Regions from separate parts of the Paraburkholderia sp. WC7.3g genome, predicted to be linked through region 1. Evidence: riboswitches for the same ligand, from Rfam matches in the RefSeq annotation. Region 1 holds a riboswitch; the other holds the start of a gene.
The links. Region 1 has a riboswitch for cobalamin ahead of cobA (uroporphyrinogen-III C-methyltransferase). Riboswitches for the same ligand answer to the same signal wherever they lie in the genome.
Positions count from the first base shown of each region.

Region 2: another riboswitch for cobalamin. It lies ahead of OKW43_RS17660 (TonB-dependent receptor domain-containing protein); the one in region 1 lies ahead of cobA (uroporphyrinogen-III C-methyltransferase).

Region 1 is NZ_JBNDMA010000001.1:12,546-15,946, reverse strand. It holds gene cobO (cob(I)yrinic acid a,c-diamide adenosyltransferase) at 1-76, opposite strand, end outside; gene OKW43_RS00060 (cobalamin biosynthesis protein) at 73-507, opposite strand; partial or broken gene cobA (uroporphyrinogen-III C-methyltransferase) at 583-1,320, opposite strand; cobalamin riboswitch at 1,515-1,773, opposite strand; cobalamin riboswitch at 1,854-2,132, shown strand; gene cobW (cobalamin biosynthesis protein CobW) at 2,228-3,319, shown strand; gene cobN (cobaltochelatase subunit CobN) at 3,333-3,401, shown strand, end outside.
Region 2 is NZ_JBNDMA010000002.1:1,323,496-1,326,896, reverse strand. It holds gene OKW43_RS17660 (TonB-dependent receptor domain-containing protein) at 1-1,284, opposite strand, end outside; cobalamin riboswitch at 1,373-1,637, opposite strand; gene OKW43_RS17655 (ATPase) at 1,858-2,217, shown strand; gene OKW43_RS17650 (cell division protein ZapA) at 2,214-2,528, shown strand; RNA gene ssrS (6S RNA) at 2,610-2,791, shown strand; gene OKW43_RS17640 (EVE domain-containing protein) at 2,933-3,391, shown strand.

The DNA of each region.
Region 1 (3,401 bases):
CGCCGGCCTGCTTCTTTTCGTGGCCTTCGCGGCGGCGTTCGGTCATGCGTTGATGCGATTCCAGATCGGTTTTCATCGAGGGTCCTGGTCTTGAGAGGCGGGATGGGATGGGGTCGCGTCGCTAAGGGCAGCGTTGTTCGCCGCTGCGATCGCCACCGTGATGCCGGCGTGCGCGGTCTTGCGTACGATTAGACGCGCGTTTTGCGCGGTTGTGGTGCAGTCCGGCGCCGTTGCCGCCAGCAGCGCGCACGGCTCGCACACACCATCGACGCCGAGATGCGTGTGTGCCGCCGCCGACGGCGACGCGACCGGTACGGCGGCGATCTGCTCGCGGCTGAACAGTTGCAGCGGCAGCTGATGACGTGAGCAGAATTCGAGCAGACCTGCTTCGTTGGCTTTGGTGTCGATCGTCGCGATCGCGCGAATCTGCTCGAAGGCATTCGATCCGAGCGCTGCGCGTACGGCGGCTTCGATATCGACGGCTTCGCTGTGCAAGCGGCAACCGATGCCGACGCTCAGCGTTTTGATCGCGCGTCCGCGTCCGTGTCGTGTCGCGCTCGCTGCTGGTTCGCGAGCGACGCCGGCGTCGCGTTCGGCCGCATCGCGCGCCAGTGCGAGCGACGCCACACCGCCCATCACGACGATCGCCGGCGAGCCGAGTCCCGCGCGCGCGACCGCCTCGGCGAACTCGCGAAGCGGCGCGAGCACATGACGCTGCTCAGGCCGCGTCGCTGACTCGATCGCCGCGCAGGGCGTGTCGGCGGACATGCCGGCCGCGAGCAACGCGCGGGCGATCTCGCCGAGCCGGCGCATGCCCATATAGATCACGAGCGTCATGCGCGTCGCGGCGAGCGCGGCCCAGTCCGGTTCGCCACTGCCAGCGCCGTGGCCGGTGACGAACACGACGCCCTGCGCGTAATCGCGATGCGTGACCGCGATGCCGAGCGCGGCGGGCGCCGCGATGCCGGCCGTGATGCCGTTGATCACGTCGACTTCGATTCCCGCGGCCTGCAGCGCCTGCAACTCTTCGCCACCGCGGCCGAACACGAACGGATCGCCGCCCTTGAGCCGCGCAACGCTGCGCCCCGCGCGCAGATGCCCGAGCATTTGCGCGACGATGTCGGCTTGCGGCGTCGATGGATGGCCGCCGCGTTTGCCGACGTACACGACTTGCGCGTTGGCGCGCGCGAACTGCAGCACGTCGGGATTCACCAGATCGTCGACGAGCACGACATCGGCCTGCGCGAGCGCGCGGGTGGCCTTCAGCGTGATCAGTTCGACGTCGCCGGGACCGGCGCCGATCAGCCAGGCGCGCGTCATCGCGGCGTGCACGGCGCGCGCCATGCGGTGATGGAAGAAGAGAAGCGGCGTGCGACAGCGCGCGCGGCGGTGAACATAGAGGTCATGCGGTACAGCGAATCCGGGCACGCGCGATGCCGCGCTGCTACGCCTTCACATCCGTTCCCCGCGGATTCCGGCGGCCGGCGGCGCAACCTGATGCACGGATGCATGCGGCGCCGCCTCCGCGTCTGGCCGGTATCCGGGCTGGCGGCCTCACGCGCTTTGCCTTCCCGTCCCGGTTTGCGGATTCGCGGGACAGTGGCATCAAAAACGCATGCGCGGCACGTCCGAATCGACAGCGAATCGAATCGCGCGCCGCAGGTCGCTTACCGTTGCGGGGACAGCACAGGTTGAACGCGCGACGCGCTGCCTGTTTCCCGTTTAACTGCACACGCGAACGCATGTGCGAGCACCAAACGCGCGCATACGATAGCACATGGCGCCTTGCCGGATAAGCGTCGGCGGCGCTTTTCGGCACGCTGGGTTCCTTGACTGCGCAAGGTCGCGGGCCTACACTCGCACGCACTTTGGGTGCTCGCGTGCGCGTTCGTGCGCATGCAGTTAAACGGGAAACAGGGAGCCACCTGCTCTGCAACGGCTAACCTGTGCTGTCCCCGCAACGGTAAGCGAAAAGCGGTTCCGGCTCGATGGCCGGGGCACCGCGGTGCCGGCTTCGATGTCCTCGCGCAAGGTCGCGTCGACATCTCACCACTGGACGAGAAACCACTCGGCCGGGAAGGGGAAGCGGCGCTTTCGCCAGCCCGGATACCGGCCTGAAGAAGCAGAACGTACGCCGCGGGGATGCGGCGGCGCGTTCATGACCTCATCTCCGCTTTCTGTATTTCCGTTGTCGCGGCCATGCCGTCGCCAACGGATGGACCTCACGATGCAAACTCAATTGCGCAAGATTCCCGTCACGATCGTCACGGGCTTTCTCGGCAGCGGCAAAACCACGCTGCTGCGGCATATTCTTCAGCATGCGGGCGGCAAGCGCATCGCGGTGATCGTCAACGAGTTCGGCGAGCTCGGCATCGATGGGGAAATCCTCAAGGGCTGCGGCATCGGTTGCGATGAAAACGGTGACGAGACCGAAGGGCAATTGTATGAACTCGCGAACGGTTGTTTGTGCTGCACCGTGCAGGAAGAATTTTTTCCGGTGATGGAAAAGCTCGCGGAACGCCGTGACGAACTCGATCACGTGCTGATCGAAACGTCGGGGCTGGCGTTGCCGAAGCCGCTCGTGCAGGCGTTCAACTGGCCGCAAATCCGCAACGGCTTCACGGTCGACGCGGTGGTGACGATGGTGGACGGGCCGGCCGCCGCAAGCGGCCAGTTCGCCGATAACCCGCTTGCCGTCGATGCGCAGCGCAAGGCCGATCCGAGTCTCGATCACGAGTCGCCGCTGCACGAACTGTTCGAAGACCAGTTGTCGGCGGCCGATCTGGTGATTCTGAACAAGACCGATCTGATCGACGATGCGCGGCAGCACGAGGTCGAAGCCGCGATCCGCGCGGAGATTCCGCCGCAGGTGAAGATCGTACGCGCGCAGCAGGGGCGGCTCGACCTGCATACGCTGCTGGGCCTCGAAGCGGCGTCGGAACAGACGATCCACCTGCGTCACGACCATCACGGTTCCGCCGACGACCCCGATCATCACCACGACGAATTCGATTCGGTCGTCGTGCAGGCCGGTGTGCGCTCGCGCGACGCGGCGCTCGCCGCCTTGCAGGCGCTTGTCGAAAGCCACACGATTTACCGTGTCAAAGGCTTCGCCGCGTTGCCGGGCGCGGCGATGCGTCTCGTGATCCAGGGCGTGGGCCGGCGCTTCGACAGCTACTTCGACCGGCGCTGGCAGGCGGGCGAAAATGGCGAAGGCGCGTTGAGCCGCTTCGTGCTGATCGGCGAAGACCTCGATCGACACGCGCTGCAACAGGCGTTCGACGCGGCGCTTGGCGCGACGTCGAACGCGACGGCATAACGGGCGCGCCAGTATGCATCTGCTGCGCACGACGCCGGGCGGCTTCGTCGACGATACGCAGGGCGTGATCCGCATCGATCAG
Region 2 (3,401 bases), on a different contig from region 1:
ACCGTAGCCGAGATAGTAACTGTTCGCTCCACCGAAATCGGAGTACTGGTCGCGTCGCACGTTGGCCTGAATCTGGTTGCGGCCGAAGCGCGCGCTGTAGCCCGCGAAGACCGAATCGACGTGACGCTCGGGCGCGGCGAACGTGTCGGAGTCGAGCGTCTGGTCGAGATGCTCGTAGCCGAGTTGCAGCTTCTGGTTCGCGGCGAGCGCGAAATCGTTCTGCCACGTGTACTGGCGATTGTCGGTATTGAAGCGGCCGTTGTCGATGCCATTGGTGTTCGATACGCTGCGGTCGTCGCCCTCCGCGAGCGTGAAGTGGGTGGTCCACCAGTCGGTCAACTTGCCGTTCGCGAATACCGACACCTGACGCACCTTGCTGTAGAGGTTGTTCAGATCGGTGGGCTCGCCGTACGCATTGTCGTAGCTGTTGTTGTTGTTCGACTGGAAGTATCTGACGCCCGCGTCCCACTTGTCGTTGAACGTGTGACGCAGCGACGCGGTGATGCTTTCGTTCAGATTGCCGTTCGGGTTCGGATTCGCGTTCGGCGCCTCGAGCGGATTGAGCGACGAAAATCCGTCGTCTTTGGTGCGCGCAAGCGCGATGCTGAAAGTCGTGCGGCCGTCCTGATCGAGCGCACCGTTCACGCCGGCCGTTTGCGTCTGCGTGTGATAGCTGCCGTAGCCGACCGAAAAATTGAACCGCGGCGGATGATCGCCGCCGTCTTTCGTGAACACCTGCACGACGCCGCCGATCGCGCCCGAGCCGTACAACGCCGACACGTTGCCGTTCACCACTTCGACGTGATCGACCTGATCGAGCGGAATCTGCGCGAGCTGAGCGGAGCCGAGGCTCACTGAATCGACGCGCACGCCGTCGATCAGCAGCAACGATTGCGTCGCCGACGCGCCGCGCAAAAAGAGGCTCGTGGTCGAACCGGGGCCACCCGTACGCGAGATTTGCGCGCCGGGCGCGAATTGCAGCAGGCCGGGCAGATCGGTCGCGCTCGTGTCGGCGATGTCCTGCTGATCGAACCGCGTGGTCTGCGGGATCGCCTCGGTCAGCGCTTGCGGTCCGCGTTGCGCGGTCACGACGATCGGCGACAGCGCGGTGTCCGCGGCATCGGCTGAGGTGATATTGGCGGCGTTGTTGATGACGTTTGCGGCATTCGCAGCGGTTGCATCCAAAGCGGACGATGAAGACGCGGGCTCGGCGCTTTGCGCATGCACGACGAGCGGCAGGCTCGCGAACGCGAAGAGCATCGCGCGGGCGATGGGGGACAACATGGGATGACATTCCTGTGGCTAGCGTGCGCGGCCTGCTTCCCCGCAGGCCGACGCGTCACGAGGCGTCCCTTGTTTAACGTTTTCGCGGGGACGTCCCTCTTTTCTGGCCGGTATCCGGGCTACGACACATCGATCCCGCCTTCCCACGCGTGACGCGCAGTGGCACACTCGCACGTTGAACTTCCAACCTTGCGATCAGGACCGACCTGCATGAGCACATCACATGCGGTCGCTTACCGTTGCGGGGGCAGCGCAGGTTCGCGCATCCGGTTTTGGCACCGCGCGCGCCCTGCTTCCCGTTTAACTGCGCGCGCCGATAAGCGCGCGCGGGCACCAGAGTGCGGGAAGTTTAGGAGCGGCCTCGCGGAGCGTCAAGAGAGGTCATTCGGAGCGCAATCCGTTCTGCTGAATGCAGGTTATTGTCCGATGGATTGCCGGTTTTTTATCTTATGGTCGACGACACGACATGCAACGAACGTGCATGAAGCGATGCTGTTACGTCTCGAAACGAGACAATTGTCGGAACCTGTAATATTCCGCGCTAAAATGCGATGTCTTTAGAGGACGCAGCACATGCTCACCGAACTCGAATCACTCTCCCAGAACATCGGCAAACTGATTGCGATCAGCCAGCGCCACAACGAAGCGCGGCTCGCGCTCGAAGAGCAACTCGCGCAAACGCGTGCCGAGGTACAAGCCACGCACGCGGAGCTCGCGCAATTGCGCGAAGAGCGCGACACACTGCAGGCCGAACGCGACGCACTGTCCGCCAAGATCGACGACGCTCAGGTGCGCCTGAATGCGATTCTCGAAAAATTGCCGCGCGCACGCGCGAGCAGCGAACCGGATAACCAGCTCGATCTGCTCGAGCCCGCCCAGCCCGAACACGAGGAAGCGGAAAGCGACGTGAGCCGACACGGAGAAAGCGCATGACCACCAAGCAGATCGAGGTATCGATTCTCGAAGTACCCTATCGTCTCGCCTGTTCGCCGGAAACGGAAGGCGCGCTGCTCGAGGCGGTCGCGCGCGTCGACGCGGAGATGAAGAAAATCCGCGGTAACAGCAACGTCCGGGGCACGGATCGCATCGCGGTGATGGCTGCGCTGTCGCTGGCATCGGAACTGCTTAAATTGCAAAGCAGCGTGCGACACGGAGAAGCATTTCCCGCTGAAGAAATCCGGCGTACAATGCAGCAAATGAACGAACAGCTAGGTACTGTGATTGAGCAGTACAGCGTGCAGTAAGCAGTATTGGGTTAGTTAGTAGTGGGCCGGTTTCGAACCGGTCGCAAGTTCAAAGGTATGTGTTGTAGCTTCATCGGTTTAGCTTCCCTGCCTGGTTCGCCAAGGTCATATATTCCTTGAACCAATGCCATGTGCACGGTTGCGGAAATTTGTAGCACGGGCGTGCGCGTCACTCAGTCTGATGTACCCGAAGTGTTGCTAACTGCGACCAATTCTGAACCCTCGGTTCAGGATGCCGGCCTAGCGGCTAAGGCGGGGACCTTATCTGGAACGGCATCGGACTTCGGTTCGATGCCGTTTTTCTTTGGTCGTCGTTTTTTCGTTTGAGCGCCTTTTTCAGGGGCTTTTCCGCACGCGCCTGCTGTTGTTGCGCGTCGTTCAATCTCACACGCTGACTCCGATTCATGCGCTACTGGCTGATGAAGTCCGAACCGGACGAAGCAAGCATCGACGACCTCGCCAACGCACCGCATCGCACCTTGCCGTGGACCGGCGTGCGCAACTATCAGGCGCGCAACTTCATGCGCGACGTGATGCAGATCGGCGACGGCGTGCTCTTCTATCATTCGAGCTGTCCGGAGCCCGGCATCGCGGGCATCGCGGAGGTCTCGTCGACCGCGTATCCGGACCCGAGCCAGTTCGATGAAAAGAGTCCGTACTACGACGCGAAATCGTTGCCGGAAACGCCGCGCTGGATGCTCGTCGACGTCGTGTTCAAGAAGAAAATTGCGCTGATTCCGCTTGCCGCGCTGCGCGAGCATGCCGAATTGCAGAACATGCGCGTGCTCGCCAAAGGCAACCGTCTATCGATCATGCCGGTGACCGACGCCGAATGGCGATTCATCACTAAACGGCTCGTTTAAAGGTGAACTC